One region of the Streptomyces sp. NPDC050085 genome, then DNA from elsewhere that is predicted to be linked to it. Evidence: riboswitches for the same ligand, from Rfam matches in the RefSeq annotation. Region 1 holds a riboswitch; each other region holds the start of a gene.
What was found. Region 1 has a riboswitch for cobalamin ahead of ACIBUY_RS25325 (CbtB-domain containing protein). Riboswitches for the same ligand answer to the same signal wherever they lie in the genome.
Positions count from the first base shown of each region.

Region 2: linked by a shared signal. The riboswitch ahead of ACIBUY_RS25900 (ABC transporter substrate-binding protein) and the one ahead of ACIBUY_RS25325 (CbtB-domain containing protein) in region 1 are both predicted to bind cobalamin.
Region 3: linked by a shared signal. The riboswitch ahead of cobN (cobaltochelatase subunit CobN) and the one ahead of ACIBUY_RS25325 (CbtB-domain containing protein) in region 1 are both predicted to bind cobalamin.

Region 1 is NZ_JBITJZ010000007.1:189-7,095, reverse strand. Features, by position in the region: gene metE (5-methyltetrahydropteroyltriglutamate--homocysteine S-methyltransferase) at 1-2,092, shown strand, start outside; gene ACIBUY_RS25335 (hypothetical protein) at 2,103-2,435, opposite strand; gene ACIBUY_RS25330 (CbtA family protein) at 2,532-3,296, opposite strand; gene ACIBUY_RS25325 (CbtB-domain containing protein) at 3,319-3,540, opposite strand; cobalamin riboswitch at 3,578-3,713, opposite strand; gene ACIBUY_RS25320 (MFS transporter) at 3,705-4,949, opposite strand; gene ACIBUY_RS25315 (helix-turn-helix domain-containing protein) at 5,050-6,135, shown strand; gene ACIBUY_RS25310 (MBL fold metallo-hydrolase) at 6,291-6,907, shown strand, end outside.
Region 2 is NZ_JBITJZ010000007.1:120,321-128,137, reverse strand. Features, by position in the region: gene ACIBUY_RS25920 (chemotaxis protein) at 1-870, opposite strand, end outside; gene ACIBUY_RS25915 (basic amino acid/polyamine antiporter) at 998-2,440, shown strand; gene ACIBUY_RS25910 (arginine deiminase) at 2,465-3,727, shown strand; gene ACIBUY_RS25905 (hypothetical protein) at 3,737-5,869, shown strand; cobalamin riboswitch at 5,899-6,101, shown strand; gene ACIBUY_RS25900 (ABC transporter substrate-binding protein) at 6,139-7,194, shown strand; gene ACIBUY_RS25895 (FecCD family ABC transporter permease) at 7,206-7,817, shown strand, end outside.
Region 3 is NZ_JBITJZ010000003.1:379,970-387,786, forward strand. Features, by position in the region: gene ACIBUY_RS14180 (polysaccharide lyase family 8 super-sandwich domain-containing protein) at 1-32, shown strand, start outside; gene cobN (cobaltochelatase subunit CobN) at 53-3,658, opposite strand; cobalamin riboswitch at 3,692-3,830, opposite strand; gene ACIBUY_RS14190 (cobalamin biosynthesis protein CobG) at 3,885-5,018, shown strand; gene ACIBUY_RS14195 (precorrin-8X methylmutase) at 5,011-5,691, shown strand; gene cobJ (precorrin-3B C(17)-methyltransferase) at 5,688-7,199, shown strand; gene ACIBUY_RS14205 (cobalt-precorrin-6A reductase) at 7,172-7,817, opposite strand, start outside.

The DNA of each region.
Region 1 (6,907 bases):
CGACACCACCGTCATGGTCGGCGCGATCCCCGAGCGCCACCGCGCCGCCGTCGACGCGGACGCCCTCGACGGGTTCTTCGCCATGGCCCGCGGCACGCAGGACGTCGCACCGCTGGAGATGACCAAGTGGTTCGACACCAACTACCACTACCTGGTGCCTGAGTTGGGCCCGGACACGGTCTTCGCCGCCGACTCCACCAAACAGGTCGCGGAGCTCGAGGAGGCCCTCGCCCTGGGGCTCGCCGCCCGCCCGGTGCTCGTCGGACCGGTCACGTACCTGCTCCTGGCCAAGCCCGCGCCCGGCGTCGCGGCGGACTTCGACCCGCTCACGCTCCTCGACCGGCTGCTGCCCGTGTACGCCGAGGTCCTCGCCGACCTGCGCGCCGCCGGCGCCGCGTGGGTGCAGCTCGACGAGCCCGCCCTCGTCCAGGACCGCACCCCGGCCGAACTGGGCGCGGCGGCCCGCACGTACCGCGACCTCGGCGCCCTCACCGACCGTCCGAGGCTGCTCGTCGCCTCCTACTTCGACCAGCTCGGTGACGCGCTGCCCGTCCTCGCGAAGGCGCCGGTCGACGGCCTCGCCCTCGACTTCACCGACGCCGCGGCCGCCAACCTCGACGCGCTCGCCGCGGTCGGCGGCCTGCCCGGCAAGCGGCTGGTCGCCGGTGTCGTCAACGGCCGCAACATCTGGATCAACGACCTGGCGAAGTCCCTCAGCACACTCGGCACCCTGCTGGGCCTGGCCGACCGCGTCGACGTGGCCGCCTCCTGCTCGCTGCTCCACGTCCCGCTCGACGCCGCGGCGGAGCGCGACATCGAGCCGCAGATCCGGCGCTGGCTCGCCTTCGCCCGGCAGAAGACCACCGAGGTCGCCATCCTCGCCAAGGGGCTGGCCCAGGGCACGGACGCCATCACCGCGGAACTCGCGGCCAACAGGGCCGATCTCGCCTCGCGCACCGCATCGCCGATCACCCGCGACCCGGCCGTCCGGGCGCGCGCCGCGGCCGTCACCGACTCCGACAGCCGCCGCTCGCAGCCCTACGCCGAGCGGGCCGCGGCCCAGCGCGCCCTCCTCGGCCTGCCGCTGCTGCCGACCACCACCATCGGATCCTTCCCGCAGACCACCGAACTGCGCACCGCCCGCGCCGACTTGCGCGCCGGGCGGATCGACACCGCGGGCTACGAGGAACGCATCAGGAACGAGATCCGCGACGTCATCTCGTTCCAGGAGAAGACGGGCCTGGACGTCCTCGTGCACGGCGAACCCGAACGCAACGACATGGTCCAGTACTTCGCCGAGCAGCTCACCGGCTACCTCGCCACGCAGCACGGCTGGGTCCAGTCGTACGGCACCCGCTACGTCCGCCCGCCGGTCCTGGCCGGTGACATCGCGCGCCCCGGGCCGATGACGGTGCGCTGGACGACGTACGCGCAGTCGCTCTCCGACCGGCCCGTCAAGGGCATGCTGACCGGGCCCGTCACCATGCTCGCCTGGTCCTTCGTCCGCGACGACCAGCCGCTCGGCGACACCGCCCGCCAGGTCGCCCTCGCCCTGCGCGACGAGGTCAACGACCTGGAGGCGAACGGGACTTCGGTCATCCAGGTCGACGAGCCCGCCCTGCGCGAGACGCTGCCGCTGCGCGCCGCGGGCCACGCCGCGTACCTCGCCTGGGCCACCGAGGCGTTCCGCCTGTCCACGGCGGGGGTCCGCCCGGACACCCAGATCCACACCCACATGTGCTACGCCGAGTTCGGCGACATCGTCCGGGCCATCGACGACCTCGACGCCGACGTCATCAGCCTCGAAGCGGCGCGCTCGCACATGCAGGTCGCGCGCGAGCTGGCCGAGCACGGCTACCCGCGCGAGGCGGGCCCCGGCGTGTACGACATCCACTCCCCCCGCATCCCGAGCCCCGAGGAGGCATCCGCCTTGCTGCGTACGGGACTTGAGGCCATTCCCGCCGAGCGGCTGTGGGTCAACCCGGACTGCGGTCTGAAGACCCGCGGCTGGCCCGAGACCCGGGCCTCCCTGGAGAACCTCGTCGCGGCCGCACGCACGGTCCGCGAGGAGCTGGGGACCACGACGTCCTGATCCATCCGGGTCAGCCGCTCGTCATGTCCTTGTACCCGCGCAGCAGTTCGGCGACGGCGCAGCGCGGGCAGTCGTCGTCCCGACGGTCGTCCGACCGTGGCTGCCCCGGCTGCGGTGTGCCGGCGGCACGGCAGGCCTCGGCAGCGCACTCCTCGACGAGTTCCTCCAGGCCTCGCACCAGGCGCTCGGTGCGCTTCGCCTGGTGGGCCAGGACCCGGACGCGGGCGCTCTGACCGCCGATCTGCCGTCGGCTCGCGATCAGTTGGGCGTACTCGTCGATGGTCAGGGCGACGGCTTCGTGGCCGCCGAGCATGATGTGGCGCGGTTGGGGTGGTCTGCCCATGCGGCTCCTCGGTTCGTCGCCCCATCGGTGGTGCCGGAGAAACGCGAGAGGGCCCTCGGATCGTTCCGCGGGCCCTCCTGTGTGCGATGGTTCAGGTCACCGCCCGGCGGGCACCGGCGCCCGTCCGGGCACGGCCGTCGCGGGCTTCGGGTTCAGCAGTCGTTCGGCCAACTCGCCGAAGAGCAGGCCGAATCCGCCCCACATCGCGATCTGCATCGCGAGCGCGGAGAGCCGGAAGCGCCACAGCAGCGCGGCCGGGAAGTGCTCCGGCACCTCGTTGACGACGGGCAGGAACGCGAACGCCAGACCGATGGCGACGGCGAAGCCGAGGACGGCCACGACGGTGGCGTACCAGGTGCCCAAGCGCGGCGCGAGGCGCTTTCCGGCGATCGTCGAGACGACCGCGAGGAGAACGCTGAGCACCATCATCAGGAAGTACAGGGTGGTCCGCTTGCCGATGGTGTCGGGGTTGCCGACGGCCGGCGGGTTCGCGGGGTACTTCAGGAACGGGACGACGTAGACCGCGAGCAGTGCGCAGCCGGACAGCAGCAGCGCCGTGGCGCGCGGGCCGAAGCGGCCCACCCGCCCGAGCGCGAAGCAGTAGGCGAGCGCTGCGATGCCGCCGAAGGCGACCCCGTAGACGAGGACGCCGGTGGCGAGACCGGCGGTGGACTGGAGGCTGCGGGAGACGAGTTCGACCTCGTCGCCGTGGGAGTGCCCGGCGTGGGCCTCCTCGAAGGCGATCGCCTTGTCGACGTTCGGCTCACCGAGCCAGTAGGAGATGACCAGGGCGAGCACGCCGGCCGCGAGACCGGCGAGCATGCCCCGAACGAGCAGATTGCGTACGGTGGTTGAGTTCATGAGCCGTTCGGCGTCCCTTACGTCAGTGGCAGGGGAAACCGAGCAGGTGGCGGGCGTCGTGCACCCACTCGTGAACCTCCGCGCCGCTGAACACGGACGTGGCGCCCTGCTCGGCGCCGACGAAGTACAGCAGGACCAGCATCAGTACGCCGAAGAAGACGGCCCAGGGGGCGATCGCCTTCAACGGCAACTTGGCCGGCAGAGCAGGGGTGGTGGCGGTCGGCTGGGCGACATGCTGCGCCATGGCAGGGCCTCCTCGGGAGTTCGCGTCCCATCTCGGTGGTGCACAAAGGACGACAGTCACGGGTCTGACTCACGAAGCGGCCCTCGGACCCTCCGCACACAGTGGCGCGACCGTGCCGGACTTTCACCGGCTTCCGTCGTACCGTCGTCGATAACGGAGCGACGTTACCGCGTGACGCGGGCATGGCCAAGACCGCGATTCCGCGGAGGCGTTCCTTCCTCCTTCTCCGCGGCGACGGCGGAGGCCGACAGGAGGGTGCCTGCCGTGAGGCTGCCCCACAGGGCGGCCGGGCCGTAGGGGGCGAGCGTCGTGATGACCGCCGGGGAGACGGCGAGGCCGAAGCCCGTGGAGAGCTGGAAGCGGGCGAGGGCGCGGCCCAGGACACGGGCCGGGGTCAGTGCGGTGACGAGGGCGGTGGCGCTTCCGGCGTAGACGATCTCGCCGAGCGTGCAGACGACGGAGACGGCGGCGACGGCCGGGACGGCCAAGGCGCCGCCCAGTGAGGCGGCGGCGAGGAAGCCGAGGTAGGAGGCGGCAAGAAGCACGCCGGAGAAGGCCAGCACGCTCCGCCGGGAGAAGCGGGACATGAGGACGGTGACCGGGACCTGCAGGGTGACGACCAGCACCGTGTTGGCCACGAAGACGACCCCGGGCCACACCGAGGACGCGTGGAGCTGCGTCACCAGGACCAGCGGGAGCGCGATCTCGGGGACGTTGAGGCAGAAGACGTAGATCACGTTGGCGGCGAGCAGCGCGCGCATCCGGGGTGCGGGCTCCTCGTCGCCGCCCTTGGCCGCGGCCCGGGCCGGCTGTGCGTGGACGTGCACCGACCACGCCAGGGCGGCCGCGGCGAGGTAGGAGACCGCGGTGACAACTGCCAGCGCCCGCAGGGCAGTTGTGCCGCCCGCCATGCATGCGGTGGCCAGGAGTGCTCCGACGCCCAGGGCGGCGTTGCGCAGGGCGCGGCCCGCCGCGAGAGCGGTGTCGCGTTCTCGGCCATGGGCGACGGTGGCCACGAGCGCGGCGTGGGCGGCCGGCCAGGCCTGGTTGCCGATGCCGAGGAAGAGTGCTGCCGCCGCGAAGAGCCCGACGTGCCCCGCGGGGGCGGCCATCAGCAGCGCCACGCCCAGGACCCGGATCAGCATGGACGCCGCCACGACGGTGCTGCGGGCGCCGCGGTCGAGCCAGCGGCCCACCGCGGGCATGCACAGCAGCCCCGCGACGATGCCGGCCGTCATCGCGGTGCCGGTGACCGGCCCGGACAGCTTCAGCACGGCCACGCCGTAGAGCAGCAGGAAGGGGCGCAGCAGGCCGGTGCCCAGGGCGTCCACGGCCAGCGCGACGGCATAACGGGGGCCTCCTGAGGCGCGGACGAGGGCGCGGGGCCGGATTGCGGTGAGGGTTGCCATGACTCAGACAGTGCGTTCGACCGCCGGGGCCGGGCCCGTCGGTTGACGTACTTCGTCAACTGACGCCGTCGCCCGGCGGGTTGGGCGGAATGATGGGGGGATGACGTTGAGGATCGACATCAGCGAAGTGCCGTCCGAGCCGGTGCGGTTCGCCGCCTCCCCGCTGGCCGAGTTGACCGCGATGCTGCACGCGCTGGCCGAGCCCGGTCACCATCCGCAGTTCGCCGGCTGGGCCGCGGACGTCTGGACCGGACTGCCGGACGAGTTGGCGGAGCGGCTCAAGGAGGCGGAGTTCCTCTGGCGTTCCTCACAGGCCGACTTCCTGATCCCCGCGCGGCCCCGGCCGACCCTCGCGGAGGAGTTGGACGACGTCGACCGGATCGACGACGAGACGTACGTGACCGCCGCGCTCGTCACCACGTGCGGGAGCAGCCGCGTCCACTTCCGCGGCGCTTCGCCGCTCACCGACGCGACCGCGCGCGAGCGGGCCCTGGACGTGGCCCAGGCGCGTGGCGCACGGCAGGAGGCGTTCGCGGAACGGCTGCTCGCGGACCCGGTCGCGGTGCGGGCGCGGGTGCGCCGCACCCTCGAAGAGTGCGCCGGGGCGTTCTTCGACGCCGCCTGGGCGGGTGTCGCGGTGCAGCTCGCCACCGATCTGCGCCTGAAGAACGAGCTGCTCAGGCGGCAGGGCGTCGGGGCGGCGCTCGCCTCGGTCTCCGGCGCGGTCACCCTGGCACCGGACGGCGACCGCATCGTCGTGGACAAGGTGCAGGACAAGTCGACCGCCGCCCGCGGCTCCGGGGTCACCTTCATCCCCAGCGTGTACGGCCGCCCGCACCTGGTGGCGGTGCACGCGCCTGGCTGGCATCCGGTGGTGCAGTACCCCGTGTCCGAGCCGAGTCCGGCGGAGCCGGTCTCCCTGGAGACGGTCTCCCTCCGGCTCGAGGCGCTCTCGCACCCGGTACGGCTGCGGCTGCTGCGCACCCTGGCCCGCGGCCCGCACACCAACGCGGAGCTGGCCAACTTCTGGGAGCTCTCGCCCCCCGAGGTGTCCCGCCACATCGCGGTCCTGCGCCGCGCGGGCCTGCTCACGGCACGGCGGCACGGCCGCTACGTGCGGTACACCCTCAATCTGCCCGACCTGACGGCGCTGGGTTCCGACCTGCTGGCGGCGGTGCTGCGCTGAGCGACACCCGCGCGCGTCCGCCACGCGGACCCCGGGAGCGCTACGGGCCCACATCATTCTCCCTCAACCGCCTTACCTCGCAGGGGCGTTGGTGTGTCAAGATGCCGTCCCAGCCAGAAGTCCATGATCTCGGCCCCCTCCCCGGCAGGAGTCCCATGAAGCTCGCTCCGCACCTGCACCGACTCGGCAACGACAAGGTGTCCTGCTACCTGATCGACACCCCCGAGGGCATCACCCTCGTCGACGCCGGTCTGCCCGGCCACTGGCACGATCTGCAGGCCGAGTTGCGCGTGCTCGGCAAGTCCGCCGACGACATCCGCGGGCTCGTGCTCACCCACGGCGACTCCGACCACCTGGGCTTCGCCGAACGCCTGCGGCGCGAGCACCAGGTGCCGGTGTACGTGCATGCGGCCGACGCCGTCCGCGCCCGCACGGGCGAGAAGCCCAAGATCCCGACCGGTCCCATGCGACTCGGTGCGACGCTCGGCTTCTTCGGCTACTCCCTGCGCAAGAACGGCCTGCGCACCCAGTACGTCGGCGAAGTGACCGAGATCGCCGACGGCGACGTGCTGGAGCTGCCCGGCAGCCCGGTGATCGTGGGGATGCCGGGCCACTCGCCGGGCAGTGTCGCCGTCCACGTACCGATCGCCGACGCGGTCTGCGTCGGCGACGCCCTGACGACCCGGCACGTGCTCACCGGGCGCACGGGCCCGCAACCCGCACCGTTCACCGACGACCCGGCCGAGGCGCTCGCCTCGCTCGAGCGCCTCGC
Region 2 (7,817 bases), 120 kb from region 1:
GGCCTTCTGCCAGACCTCGTCGACGCCGGCCGCGTACGTGGCGGTGCCGCGGGCCCGGTCGAGCGCGGCGAGCGCGTCGGCGATGTCGCGTTCGGCGTCGGCGGCGCGCGCCGGGGCCACGGCCTGGGCGACGGCGCCCGGCGCGGCCTGGGCCAGGCCGCCGAACGGGACGAGGGCGGCGCCGTGCGTGGCGCTGCCGACCTCGCCGAGCAGGGACAGCGCGGCCGGTTCCCCGGTGACGTACAGCGGGCGCGGCTCGTCGCGCAGCACGTCGGCGAGGGCGGTGTCGGCGTCGCGGAAGAACTGGCGGGTCCGCTCGTCGCGGAAGGTGCTCGGGGTGTCGCCGATGCGCTCCTTGCGCTCGGCGTCCGGGTCGTCGGGGCCGCGGCCGAGCGGGAACCCGTGGCCGGTGTCCTCGCCGACCCGCTCGCCCTGCCCGTCCCACAGGGCGATCCGGTCGGCGGCCACGGTCAGCACCCAGTACGGGTGCCGGGCAGCGTCGGCGGCGACCAGGTTGCGGGTGAGGAAGGTGTCCGCGACGACCACCCGCTCGGGCACGGTGCGGTCGAGCGTCCAGACCTGGTGCTCGCCGGGCGCCGCGAAGACGACCAGGCCGTCCTCGGCGTGGGCGAGGTCGACCTCGGCGACCGCCGCGTCCAGGTGGGCGAGGACGTCCTCGCGGCGCTCCTTCGTCACGGCGGGGTCCGCCTCGAGCTGCCGTACGGCCTCGCGGACGAGGTTGCCCAGGCGGACGGGGTCGCCCGCGTTGTCCGGCGGGCGCCGGAAGGTGGGCATCGCGAGGGTCACCGCCGGATAGGGACGCTGCTCTCGCAGGCTCTGGAGAATCGCCGGGGTCACCGTGGAGTGCATGCCTGAAAGCCCTTCTGTCGCAACCTCCCCATGCTGCGCACAGATGGATATATCCGGCCATTCGGCTTCGACTGCCCGTCATCACCAAAAGGTGCGATCCGGTACCGAGCGGGATGAAACTGAAGCCATGGAGCAGGCCGTCGACACCAAGAGCGCGCCCACTGCCAAGCTGCCGCTCTTCACCCTCACCACCATGGTCATCGGCTCCATGGTCGGCGCCGGTGTGTTCTCCCTGCCGCGGCGCTTCGCCGAGGAGACCGGGGTGGCGGGCGCCCTCATCGCCTGGGCGATCGCCGGTACCGGCATGCTGATGCTGGCCTTCGTCTTCCAGTCCCTCGCGGTGCGCCGACCGGATCTGGACGCGGGCGTGTACGCGTACGCGAAGGCCGGGTTCGGCGAGTACCTGGGCTTCTTCTCCGCGTTCGGCTACTGGGCCAGCGCCTGCGTCGGCAACGTGACGTACTGGGTGCTGATCATGTCGACCGTGGGCGCGATCTGGCCGGCCCTCGGCGACGGGGACACGGCGCTCGCGGTGGTGCTCTCGTCGGTCGGTCTGTGGGCGTTCTTCCTGATGATCCGGCGCGGCGTGAAGGAAGCGGCGGCGATCAACAAGATCGTGACGGTCGCGAAGATCGTGCCGATCCTGGTCTTCGTCGTGCTGGCCCTCGTGTACTTCAAGCCGTCGGTGTTCGCGGACAACTGGGGCGGCGCCGACTACGCCGGATCCCTCTTCGGCCAGGTCCGCGGCACGATGCTCGCGACCGTCTTCGTCTTCCTCGGCGTCGAGGGCGCGAGCGTGTACTCCCGGCACGCGAAGAAGCGCTCCGACGTGGGCCGGGCGACGATCCTCGGCTTCCTGAGCGTCTTCGCCGTCTTCGCCTCCGTCGTCATCGTCTCGTACGGGATCATGCCGATGGGCGAGATCGCCGACCTGCGCCAGCCGTCGATGGCGGGCGTCCTGGAGGAGGCGGTCGGCACCTGGGGCAAGGTGTTCATCAGCGTCGGCCTGATCGTCTCCGTCCTCGGTGCCTATCTCGCCTGGACGCTGATGGCGGCCGAGGTGCTGTTCGTCGCGGCCAAGGACGACGACATGCCGCGCTTCCTGCGCCGCTCCACCTCCGCCGACGTACCGCTGCCCGCGCTGCTGATGACGACGGTGCTGACCCAGGTGGTGCTGGTCGTCACCGCGTTCTCGGACGACGCCTTCAACTTCGCGCTCGACCTGACCAGTGCGCTGTCGCTGATCCCCTACCTGCTGGCGGCCGCGTTCGCCGTGAAGATCGGGGCGCGGCCCGATGCCCGTACGGACGGCGGGCGCACCACGACGCGCGAGCTGACGATCGCGGCGATCGCCACGCTCTACACGGCGTTCATGCTGTACGCGGCCGGGCTGAAGTTCGTCCTGGTGTCGTTCGTGTTCTACGCGCCCGCCACGATCCTGTTCGTCATGGCCCGCAGGGAGCAGGGCCGACGCCTGTTCTCCCCCCGTGAGTTGATCATTCTGGTCGTCTCCGTCGTCGGCGCCGTGGTCGGCGTCGTCGCGCTGGCCGCCGGCTGGATCAGCCTGTGAGACCCGACCCCCGGAAGGCACACCGTGACTGACCACGACACCCCCGCGTCCGCCGCGTACGGCGTCCACTCCGAGGTGGGCAGGCTGCGCAAGGTCCTGGTCTGCGCGCCGGGGCTCGCGCACCGCAGGCTGACCCCGACCAACTCCGACGACCTGCTCTTCGACGACGTCATGTGGGTGGAGAACGCCCAGCGCGACCACGCCGACTTCGTCAACAAGCTGCGGCAGCGCGGCGTCGACGTCGTCGAGCTGCACGAGCTGCTCGCCGAGACGATGGCGCTCCCGGAGGCCAGGTCCTGGCTCCTGGACCGCAAGATCGTCGCCAATCAGGTCGGCGCCGGGCTCATCGACGACACCCGCGCCTTCCTGGAGACGCTGGAGCCGCGGCAGCTCGCCGAGTACCTCATCGGCGGTCTCGCCACGACCGATCTGCCCGACGACTACCGCTCGGCGTACGTGTCGATGGCGCGTGAATCGACGGGCGTGCGCGAGTACTTGATGCCGCCGCTGCCCAACACGCTCTACACGCGCGACACCACGTGCTGGCTGTACGGCGGACTCACCCTCAACCCGCTGTACTGGCCGGCGCGGCACGACGAGACGCTGCTGATGAAGGCGGTCTACACGTTCCATCCGGACTTCGTCGGCTCGACGGTGTGGTGGGGCGATCCCGAACTCGCCTGGGGGCAGGCCACGTTCGAGGGCGGCGACATCATGCCCGTCGGCAACGGCGTGGTCCTGATGGGCATGAGCGAGCGCACCTCGCGGCAGGCCATCACGCAGGTCGCGGCCGCCCTGTTCGAGCGGGGCGCGGCCGAGCACGTGATCGTCGCCGGGATGCCGAAGCTGCGTTCGGCTATGCACCTGGACACGGTCTTCACGTTCGCCGACCGGGACATCGTCACGCTGTACCCGCGGATCATGGACTCGGTGCACACGTTCTCGCTGCGCCCGAGCGACAAGGCGCCCGGGCTCGACATCACCGACGAGGGCTCGGCCGCGTTCGTCGACGTCGTCGCCAAGTCGCTCGGGCTGCCCGGCCTGCAGGTCATCGAGACGGGCGGCGACGTGTACGCCTCGGAGCGCCAGCAGTGGGACAGCGGCAACAACGCGGTCGCGGTCGAACCCGGTGTCGTCTTCACCTACGACCGCAACACGCAGACCAACACCCTGCTGCGCAAGGCGGGTGTCGAGGTCATCACCATCGTCGGCGCCGAGCTGGGCCGGGGCCGCGGCGGCGGGCACTGCATGACGTGCCCGATCGTGCGCGACCCCGTGGACTTCTGACGGCGCGCCGTGCAGCGGGCCGGGCGCGTGGTCGCCTTCCTCGTGGCGGTGCTGGCCACGCTGTGCGTCATCGCGACGGCCACGCTGCGCGGCACGCTGCTCGACCCGGCGTTCCACGCGTCCGTCCTGGACGAGCAGCACGCCTACGACCGGCTCTACAACGAGGTCCTGGTGGACCCCGAGGCCTCGCCGGTCACCCGCGACCTGCTGGCCCGGCTCGCCGTGCCCGAGGCCCAGGTGACGTCCAACATCAAGCTGGTACTGCCGCCGGACACCCTGCGGGACCTGACGCGGCAGCAGATCGACGCCGTGGTCGGCTATCTGAACGGGGACCGCGCCACGCTCGACCTGACCGTGGACCTGCGTCCGGTGCTCGACAACGTCGACCAGCTCGCGCAGACGTACTTCGGTGATCTCGTCTCCGGTCTGCAGCGGCGCGACGAACCGGACTTCGACCGGTTCACGGCCGACGTGTCGGGCGCGGTACGCGATCTCACCGAGGGGCGCGTGCCCGCCGGGCTGCCCGCGTTGCCACTGACGCCCGACCAGGCGGGCCAGGTCGCCGAGGCGCTGCTGCGGCCGCTGTCGGAGCAGGACCGTGACGCGCTGCGCCCGCAGGTGGAGACGGCTCTCGCCGAGGGTGACGTCGCCACCGCGCTCGCCGCCGTGGCGCCCTCCCTGGTCTCCGACGACACCCGGGAGGCGGCCCGCCGGATCCAGGAGAGCGTGGGCGGCGGCACCTGGGACCTCACCGCGGCCCTCGCGGCCTCCGGCAACGACCTCCGGGCCGTGCACGATCTGCGCCCCTACACCGCGGCGGGCCTCGGCCTGGTGGAGCTCGTGGCCGCGGTCCTGCTCGTCCTGGCGCTCGCCGCCCTGTGGTTCCTCGGTTCTCCCCTGCAGGCGCGCCGGCTGCGGCGGCTCGGGCTGCCGCTGCTCACCGGCGGCCTGCTGACGGCGGCCGTCGTCGTCGCGGCGCGGCTGCTCACCGACGGACGCGTCGTCGACCCGCCCGCCTCCTGGCCGGCGAGCCTCGCGCGCCTGGTCGACGACGTGCAGCGGGCGGCCGTCGGCGACCTCACGCGCAGCGCGCTGTGGGCGGCGCTGGTCCCGGCCGTCGTCGGGGCGGGCCTGGTCGTCGCGGCGCGTCTTCGCGTACGTGCGACGGGTTCGCGGGCTCTGGTCGGGCTCGGGCTCGGTGCGGCGGCCGTGGCGCTGGCGGGGATGGTCGTGGTGCCGCTCGCGACGAGTGCGGCCGCGCCGCGGCTGTGCCAGGGCAGCGCCGCGCTGTGCGACCGCCCGTACGACGAGGTCGCGTACCTCACCTCGCACAACGCCATGTCGACGACCGTCGACCGGTTCATCGGGCCGCTCCAGGACCCGGGCATCACGGCCCAGTTGGACGACGGCGTGCGCGCCCTGCAGATCGACACCTACCGGTGGGAGCGGCCCGACGAGATCGCCGCGCGGCTCGACGCCTCGGACTTCACGGACGCGCAGCGGGCGCTCGTCGAGCAGGCGGTCAACACCATCAACCCGCCGCGCGAGGGCCTGTGGCTGTGCCATGCGGTGTGCCGGGCGGGCGCGCTGCCCCTGGTGCCGACGCTCCGCGAGATCGGCGCGTGGATGCGGCAGCATCCGAGCGAGGTCGTCACGTTCATCGTGCAGGACGCGATCACCGGCGAGGAGACCCAACAGGCCGTCGCCGAGGCCGGGTTGACGGACCTCGTGCACACGCCCGACCGGGATCCGGCGAAGCCGTGGCCGACGCTCGGCGAGATGATCGACAGCGGTCGCCGCCTGGTCGTGTTCGCCGAGGAGGCCGACGGCCCCGCGCCCTGGTACCGCAACTTCTACGCGTACGGCATGGAGACCCCGTTCGCGTTCCGCTCCCCCGGCGAGATGAGCTGCGTCCCGCACCGCGGCGGAGACGACAAGCGGCTGTTCCTGCTCAACCACTTCATCACCATCAACGGCGGCAGCCGCCTCGACGCGGGCACGGTCAACGCCCGCGACTTCGTCCTGGACCGCGCCCACCGCTGCGAGCGGGCACGCGGCCGCCCGGTGAACTTCGTCGCCGTGGACTACGCGACGATCGGCGACGCGGCGGGAGCGGTGGACGCGCTCAACGCGGAGCGGTGACACCGGCCGTCGGGACGGGGCGAGCGTAGTGATACCTTCCGATGGCCAGTCGTACCTTTGTGCGTACTCGTACGCATACGGGTCAGGGAATCCGGTGGAATTCCGGAGCTGACGCGCAGCGGTGAGGGTGACGGGCGGAGCAACTGCCACTGGGCCGGTCGAACCGGCCCGGGAAGGCGCTTCGCGCGGACGATCCCGAGTCCGAAGACCTGCTGGCGGCCTCCAGGACCGATGCACGGCCGGGGGTGGACCGTAGACCGGCTCCGCGCATGGGCCCTGGAGACGAAGGAAGTTCCGTGCTGTTCGCACGTCAAGTCCGCTGCCTCGCACCGCTGTTGGCGGGCGCCCTGTTGCTCACGGCCTGTGGCGGCCAGGGCTCCGCAGACACGTCGCGGCGCGCGGGCGACGCCGTCACGCTCGACAACTGCGGCACGAAGGTCGAGGTCACCCACGCCCCGCGCCGGGCCGTCGCCCTCGACCAGGGCTCGGCGGAGATCATGCTCTCGCTCGGGCTCGCCGACCGGATGGTGGGCACGGCGACGTGGACCGATCCGGTCCTGAAGGGGCTGGAGAAGGAGAACGCGAAGGTGCCGCGGCTCGCCGACCGCTATCCGTCCTTCGAGAAGGTCCTGGACACGGAACCCGACTTCGCCGCGGCCTCGTTCGCGTACACGCTCGGCAAGGGCGGAGTGGCGACCCGCGGGCAGTTCCAGCAGCTCGGCGTACCCACCTACCTCTCCCCCACGGACTGCGCGGGCAAGGACAACAGCGGAGACGGGGACGGCGTGCGCACGTCGGCGCTGACCATGGACACCGTCTACGGCGAGATACGCGACCTCGCGCGGGTCTTCGACGTGCGCGAGCGCGGAGAGCAGCTGATCACACGCCTCAAGTCCCGCGTCACGAAGGCCACTTCGGGGCTCGACGCGTCGGACGTCAGCGTCCTGTACTGGTTCGCGAACGCCGACTCGCCCTACATGGCGGGCTGTTGCGGCGCGCCCGGCATCGTCACCGAGGAGACCGGGGTGCGCAACGTCTTCGACGACACGCACGAGGAGTGGCCGCAGATCAACTGGGAGACGGTGGCCGACCGCGATCCGGACGTCCTCGTCATCGGCGATCTCACCCGCCGCTCGCAGTCCGCGGAGTCCGCCGCGCAGAAGATCGAGTTCCTGGAGTCCGACCCGGTCACGAAGCACATGAGCGCCGTGCGCGAGAAGCGGTACGTGCTGCTGCGCGGGCAGGACATGAATCCGACGATCCGGACGGTGGACGGCGTGGAGAAGGTCGCCGCCGGTCTGCGCACCTTCGGCCTGGCCAAGTGAGCACCACCCAACTGCCCTTCGTCCGGCCCGTGTTGGCCTGGGCCGCCGCCGTCGCCGTCCTGTGTGCGTCCGTGGCCGTCGCGATCACGATCGGCCCCGCGCACATCGGCGTCGGTGACGTGTGGACGACGGTCGGGGAACGCCTGGGCTGGGGCACGTCGCAGCTGTCGCCGATCCGGGACGGCATCGTGTGGGACCTGCGGCTGCCGCGGACGCTGCTCGCGGCGGTGTGCGGGGCGGGCCTCGCGGTCTGCGGCACGGTGCTGCAGGCGCTGCTGCGCAATCCGCTCGCCGATCCGTTCGTCCTGGGCGTGTCCTCGGGCGCGTCGACCGGCGCGGTGCTCGTGGTGGTCCTCGGTCTGGGCGGCGGCGCCGTCTCGGTGTCGGGCGGGGCCTTCCTCGGGGCGCTGTGCTCCTTCGCCCTGGTGCTGCTGCTCAGCCACACGCTGGGCGGCACCACGGACCGGGTCGTGCTGTGCGGGGTCGCCGCGATGCAGCTCTTCTCGGCGCTGACGTCGTTCGTGGTGCTGACGGCGGCCGACGCGGAGACGACGCGCGGCGTCCTGTTCTGGCTGCTCGGCTCGCTGGGCGGCGTCGGCTGGACGGAGGTGTGGCTGTGCCTG
Region 3 (7,817 bases), on a different contig from region 1:
ACGGGCGGAGCTTCTCCGTGACCCTTCGCTGAACCCCGGTCCGCGCTCGTCCCTACTCGTCGGCCTCCAGGTCGCCCTCCGTCTCCAGGTACACCTGGCGGAGGGCCTCAAGGGTCTGCGGGTCCGGCTTCTCCCACATGCCGCGGGACTCGGCCTCCAGGAGACGCTCCGCGATGCCGTGCAGCGCCCACGGGTTGGCCTCGGAGAGGAACTGGCGGTTCGTCTCGTCGAGTACGTACGTCTGCGTGAGCTTGTCGTACATCCAGTCGGCGATCACGCCGGTCGTCGCGTCGTAGCCGAAGAGGTAGTCGACCGTCGCCGCGAGTTCGAAGGCGCCCTTGTAGCCGTGGCGGCGCATCGCCTCGATCCACTTGGGGTTGACGACGCGGGCGCGGAAGACGCGGGACGTCTCCTCTACGAGCGTGCGGGTGCGGACCGTCTCGGGACGCGTCGAGTCGCCGATGTACGCGGCGGGGGCCGTGCCGCGCAGCGCACGGACCGTCGCCACCATGCCGCCGTGGTACTGGAAGTAGTCGTCGGAGTCGGCGATGTCGTGCTCGCGGGTGTCGGTGTTCTTGGCGGCCACCGCGATGCGCTTGTACGCCGTCTCCATGTCGGTGCGGGCCGAGCGTCCGTCCAGGCCGCGGCCGTACGCGTAGCCGCCCCACACCGTGTAGACCTCGGCGAGGTCCGCGTCCGTGCGCCAGTCCTTGGAGTCGATCAGCTGGAGCAGGCCCGCGCCGTACGTGCCGGGGCGCGAGCCGAAGATGCGGGTGGTGGCCCGGCGCTCGTCGCCGTGTTCCGCGACATCCGCCTGGACGTGCGCCCGTACGTGATTGCGCTCGGCCGGCTCGTCCAGGGACGCGGCCAGGCGGACCGCGTCGTCGAGGATGCCGATCGTGTGCGGGAACGCGTCGCGGAAGAAGCCGGAGATGCGGAGCGTGACGTCGATGCGGGGGCGGTTCAACTCCTCGTACGGGATGGGCTCGAGGCCCGTCACGCGGCGCGAGGCGTCGTCCCAGACCGGGCGGATGCCGAGCAGGGCGAGGGCTTCGGCGACGTCGTCTCCCGCTGTGCGCATGGCACTCGTGCCCCACAGGGACAGTCCCACGGAGGTGGGGTACGCGTTGTCGTTGTCCTGGCGGTAGCGCTCGATGAGGGAGTCGGCCAGGGCCTGGCCCGTCTCCCAGGCGAGGCGGGACGGGACGGCCTTCGGGTCGACGGAGTAGAAGTTGCGGCCGGTCGGCAGGACGTTGACGAGGCCGCGCAGGGGGGAGCCGCTGGGGCCTGCCGGGATGAAGCGGCCTTCCAATGCCCTTACGGCGTGGTCGAGTTCGTCGGTGGTGCGGCTGAGCCGGGGGACGACCTCTCGTGCGGCGAAGTCGAGGATGGCGCGGACCTGGTCCGATACGTCGGTGGGGACGGACTCCGGGTTCCAGTCCGCGGCCTCCATGGCCTCGACCAGGGCGCGGGCCTGTTCCTCGACCGCGTCCGCGTCCGTGCGGGTCGCCTTCGACTCGTCCAGGCCCAGGGCCTCGCGCAGGCCCGGCAGGGCGGTCGTGCCGCCCCAGATCTGGCGGGCCCGGAGGATCGCGAGGACCAGGTTGACCCGGTCGGGGCCTGCCGGGGGGTTGCCCAGGACGTGGAGGCCGTCGCGGATCTGGACGTCCTTGATCTCGCAGAGCCAGCCGTCGAGATGCATGATGAAGTCGTCGAAGCCCTCGTCCTCGGGGCGGTCCTCGACCCCCAGGTCGTGGTCGAGCTTCGCGGCCTGGATGAGGGTCCAGATCTGGGCCCGGATCGCCGGGAGCTTCGCCGGGTCCATCGACGCGATCTGCGCGTGCTCGTCCAGGAGTTGTTCCAGGCGGGCGATGTCGCCGTAGCTGTCGGCGCGGGCCATCGGCGGGACCAGGTGGTCGATGAGCGTGGCGTGGACGCGGCGCTTGGCCTGGGTGCCCTCGCCCGGGTCGTTGACCAGGAACGGGTAGATCAGCGGGACGTCGCCGAGCGCTGCGTCGGGGCCGCAGGCGGCGGACAGGCCCGCGTTCTTGCCGGGCAGCCACTCCAGGTTGCCGTGCTTGCCGAGGTGGATCATCGCGTCGGCGCCGAACCCGTTGTCGGCAGCGGGCGCCGCGATCCAGCGGTACGCGGCCAAGTAGTGGTGGGACGGCGGCAGATCGGGGTCGTGGTAGATCGCGATCGGGTTCTCGCCGAAGCCGCGCGGCGGCTGGATGAGGATGAGGAGGTTGCCGCGGCGCAGGGCCGCGAGCACGATGTCGCCCTCGGGGTTGCGGGAGCGGTCGAGGAACATCTCGCCGGGCGGCGGGCCCCAGTGCTGCTCGACGTTCGTACGGAGTTCCTGGGGCAGCGTCGCGTACCAGCGCTTGTAGTCGGCGGCCGGGATGCGGACCGGGTTGGCGGCCAGCTGCTCTTCCGTGAGCCAGTCCTGGTCGTGGCCGCCCGCGTCGATGAGCGCCCGGATCAACTCGTCGCCGTCGCCCGAGACCAGGCCCGGGATGTCGGCCCGGTCCCCGAAGTCGTAGCCCTCGTCCAGCAGTCGGCGCAGCAGCGCCACCGCGGAGGCCGGGGTGTCCAGGCCGACCGCGTTGCCGATGCGGGAGTGCTTGGTGGGGTACGCGGACAGGACGAGCGCCAGCTTCTTGTCCGCCGCCGGGATGTGGCGCAGGCGTGCGTGGCGTACGGCGATCCCGGCCACGCGGGACGCGCGCTCGGCGTCGGCGACGTACGCGGGCAGCCCGTCCTCGTCGATCTCCTTGAAGGAGAACGGGACCGTGATGAGGCGGCCGTCGAACTCCGGCACCGCGATCTGGCTCGCCGCGTCCAGCGGGGAGACGCCCTCGTCGTTCTCCTCCCAGTCCGCGCGGGAGGACGTCAGGCACAGGGCCTGGAGGATCGGGACGTCGAGCCGGGTGAGCGCGCCCGCGTCCCACGACTCGTCGTCGCCGCCCGCCGAAGCCTCCGCCGGCCGTGTGCCACCCGCCGCGAGCACCGTCGTGACGATGGCGTCGGCGGCGCGCAGCGCGTCGATCAACTCGGCCTCGGGGGCGCGCAGAGAGGCCACGTACAGCGGGAGGGGGCGGCCGCCCGCGCGCTCGATCTCGTCGCACAGGGCGTGCACGAACGCCGTGTTGCCGCTCATGTGGTGGGCGCGGTAATAGAGCACCGCGATGGTCGGGCCCTGCCCGGACGCCTCCGGACGGTCGAGCGCGCCCCAGGTCGGCGCCGCCGCGGGCGGTTCGAAGCCGTGGCCGGTGAGCAGGACCGTGTCCGACAGGAAGCGGGCGAGGTGCGCCAGGTTCTGCGGGCCGCCGTGCGCCAGGTACTTGTGGGCCTCCGCCGCGATCCCGACCGGGACCGTGGAGGCCGCCATCAGCTGGGCGTCCGGGGCCTGTTCACCGCTGAGCACGACCATCGGGATCGCGGCCGCGGTCAGCCGGTCGATGCCGTCCTGCCAGGCGCGGACGCCGCCGAGGAGACGGACGACGACGAGGTCGACGCCGTCGAGCAGCGCGTCGAGGTCGTCCAGCGGCAGCCGGGAAGGGTTCGCGAAGCGGTACGTGACCGGGGCGTCGGCGGCGGTGTTCGCCGCGCGGGCGCTGAGCAGGTCCGTGTCGGAGGTCGACAGGAGCAGGAGCATGCGTCGGCTGGCCTTCCTCGGGGTGTCCGCGCCCCGGGTGGTTCATGTGACGGCGGGAGTTCCTGGCTCACCCTCTGGCTATGAGAGGGCTCACAGTGGCGGGACCGCGCCGGATTCGCACCGGGCTTCCTCCCCTGTCGCCGTCGATGGCACCGCTCATCGTACGGGTCGGGGCCCGCGCCCGGTACGGGATGCCCGTCACAGAGCGATGGGTATGCTCCCCGGCATGTCCGATTCCCCCATGTCCCCCGGCGACGCCTGCCCGGGCGCGCTGCGGCTGCACGCCGCGGACGACGGGTTCCTGGCGCGGGTGCGGATACCCGGCGGGGTGCTGGGCGTGGCCGCGGCGCGGGCCCTCGGGGAGGTCGCGGGGCGGCTCGGGGACGGGCTGCTGCACCTCACGTCCCGGGGGAACGTGCAGCTTCGGGGGTTGCGGGGCGGGTGTGACGCCGAGTTGGCCGCCGCGCTCTCGGCCGCCGGGCTGTTGCCCTCCGCCGCGCACGAGCGGGTGCGCAATGTCGTGGCCTCGCCCATGTCGGGGCTCGACGGGGGCGGGTTCGTGGACGTGCGGTCCTGGTTGAACGGGCTTGATGCGGGGCTGTGTGCGAGTGCCGTGACCCCGGGGTTGTCGGGGCGGTTCCTCTTTGCCCTGGATGACGGGCGGGGGGATGTGGCTTCTCTGCGGCCGGATGTGTTGGTGCGGGGGGTTCCGGGGGGCCGGGGCGTGCTCTGTGTCGACGGGGCCGAGTTCTCTGTGGCGTACGAGGACGGGGCCCGGGCTGCGGTTGTCGCGGCTGAGGTTTTTGTCGAGGCGGCTCGGAGCATTACTGGACGTCGCGTATGGCGGGTGGCCGAACTCGGGTTGCCGGAGGGCGAGTTGGGGCGGCTGGTGGGTGAGCGGCTGGAGCAGGTCGGCGTGCAGGCCACGGGGCTCCGCCCCGGACCCCGCGCCTCAATCGCCGGCGGGGCTGAATGTGGCTTCGCGCCCCCCTTCGGCACCCTCACTCCCACCCACTGGCGCGACCTCATCGAACTGGCCGCCCAACACCCCCTCCAAGAGCTCCGGTTGACCCCCTGGCGCCGCGTCGTCGTGCCCGGCGTCACGGCGTACGACACCGACTCCCCCTGGACCCGCGTCGGCGCCTGCATCGGGCGGCCCGGATGCGCCAAGTCCCATGCCGACGTACGGGCCGACGCCACCGCGCGGATCGGCGAGGCCCATCCGGCCCTGCCCACCTACTGGTCCGGCTGCGAGCGGCGCTGCGGTCACCCGACCGGTCCTTACATCGACATCGTGGCCCGCCCTCATGGCACGTACGACATCACCGACCCCACCGAAAGAGCCGAACCCCGTGTATGACTACGAGAAGGACGGCGCGGCGATCTACCGCGAGTCCTTTGCCACCATCCGCGCCGAGGCGGCGGACGGGCTCGCGGGCCTGCCCGCCGACGTCGCCCAGGTCGCGGTCCGCATGATCCACGCCTGCGGTCAGGTGGATCTCGTACAGGACATCGGCCACTCGGCCCAGGTGGTCGCCAAGGCCCGTGCCGCACTGCGCGCCGGGGCGCCCATCCTCTGCGACGCGCACATGGTCGCGAGCGGCGTGACGCGCAAGCGGCTGCCCGCCGACAACGACGTACTGTGCACGCTCCGGGACCCTCAAGTGGCCGCGCTGGCCGCCGAGTTGGGGACGACGCGGAGTGCTGCCGCCCTGGAGCTGTGGCGCGACCGGCTCGACGGGGCCGTCGTCGCCATCGGCAACGCCCCCACCGCCCTCTTCCACCTCCTCGAGATGATCGCGAACGGTGCGCCGCGGCCGGCCGCCGTGCTCGGCATCCCCGTCGGGTTCGTGGGCGCCGCCGAGTCGAAGGACGCGCTCGCCGCGAACTCGCTCGGCCTCGAGTACCTCGTCGTACGCGGACGGCGCGGCGGCAGCGCCATCACGGCGGCCGCGCTCAACGCGCTCGCGACCGAGGCCGAGATCATGGAAGACAGGGAAGACAAGAAGGAAGACAAGGCGGGACGGGCATGACCGGCACCACCGGAAAGCTGTACGGGGTCGGACTCGGGCCCGGTGACCCGGAGTTGATGACCGTCGCCGCGGTGAAGGCCATCGCGTCCGCCGACGTGATCGCGTACCACTGCGCACGGCACGGGCGGTCCATCGCCCGCTCCATAGCGGCGGAGCACATCCGTGCGGACCAGATCGAGGAGCGGCTGATGTATCCGCTCACCGTCGAGACCACGGACCACCCCGGCGGCTACCGCGGCGCCCTCGACGACTTCTACGCCGAGGCCGCCGCCACCCTCGCCGCGCACCTCGACGCGGGCCGCACGGTGGCCGTCCTCGCGGAGGGCGACCCGCTGTTCTACGGCTCGTACCAGCACATGCACAAGCGTCTCGCCGACCGGTACGAGACCGTCGTCATCCCGGGTGTCACGTCCGTCAGCGCGGCCGCCGCCCGGCTCGGCGAGCCGCTGTGCGAGGACAAGGAGACGCTGACGATCATCCCGGGGACGCTCCCCGAGGACGAGCTGACGGCGCGGATCGCCGCCGCGGACTCGGCCGTGGTGATGAAGATGGGGCGGACGTTCCCCAAGGTCCGTGCGGCGCTGGAGAGTTCGGGACGGCTCGACGACGCGCGGTACGTCGAGCGGGCCTTCATGGACGGGGAGCGCACCGGGCGGATCGCCGACATCGACCCCGCGTCGGTGCCGTACTTCTCGGTGGCGGTGCTGCCCTCGCGGATCGACGACGAACCGGCGGCAGACCCCCGCCACGGTGAGGTCGTGGTCGTCGGCACCGGGCCCGCCGGGGCCCCCTGGCTGACCCCCGAGTCGCGCGGCGCCCTCGCGAACGCCGACGACCTCGTCGGCTACACCACCTATCTCGACCGGGTCCCCGAGCGGCCGGGTCAGCGGCGCCACGGCTCGGACAACAAGGTGGAGTCGGAGCGTGCCGAGTTCGCGCTCGACCTGGCGCGGCGCGGGCGGCGGGTCGCGGTGGTGTCCGGCGGCGACCCCGGCGTCTTCGCCATGGCCACCGCGGTGCTCGAAGTGGCCTGCGAGGAGCGGTACTCGGCGATACCCGTGCGGGTGCTGCCCGGCGTGACCGCGGCGAACGCGGCGGCGGCGAAGGCCGGGGCGCCCCTCGGCCACGACTACGCCACGATCTCCCTGTCCGACCGGCTCAAGCCCTGGGAGGTCATCGCGGAGCGGCTGCACGCGGCGGCCGCGGCGGACCTGGTCGTCGCGCTCTACAACCCCGGTTCGCGCAGCCGTACGTGGCAGGTGGCGAAGGCGCGCGAACTGTTCCTCGAACACCGGGCGCCGGACACCCCGGTGGTCCTCGCCCGCGACGTGGGCGGCCCGCAGGAGTCCGTCCGCGTGGTGCACCTGGCCGACCTCGACCCGGAGGTCGTCGACATGCGCACGCTGCTGATCGTGGGCTCGTCGCAGACGCAGGCGGTCGTGCGCGGCGACGGGGGGACGGTGGCGTGGACGCCGCGCCGTTACCCGGAGGCCCCGGCGAGCTCCTGAACCCAGGCGGCCGCGGCCTCCACCGACCCCGCCACCACCACGCCCCCCGGCACCGGCGGCCTGCGCACCACGACCACCGGGATGCCCGCCTCCCGCGCGGCCGTCAGCTTGGGGGCCGTGGCGGCGCCCCCGCTGTCCTTCGTCACCAGGACGTCGATGCGGTGGCGGGCCAGGACCTCGCGCTCGCCCTCCAGCGTGAACGGGCCCCGGTCGAGGAGCACCTCCATGCGCGGCGGGAACGGGGGCTCCGGTGCGTCCACGGAGCGTACGAGGAAGTGTGCGTCGGCGACGTGGGCGAAGGCCGCCAGGCCCATCCGGCCCGTCGTCAGGAAGACCCGCTCGCCCAGGCCCCGCACCGCCTGCGCGGCCTGGGCCAGGGAACCCACCTCCCGCCAGTCGTCGCCGGCGCCCGGGACCCAGCCGGGCCGGCGCAGCGCCAGCAGGGGAACATGGGCGGTGGCGGCCGCGGCGGCCGCGTTGAAACTGATCGTCTCGGCGAAGGGATGGGTGGCGTCGATGAGCGCGGAGACGGAGTGCTCGCGGATCCAGTCCGCCATGCCGTCGGCCCCGCCGAACCCGCCGATCCGCACCTCGCCGGGCGGCAGCCGCGGCGCCGCC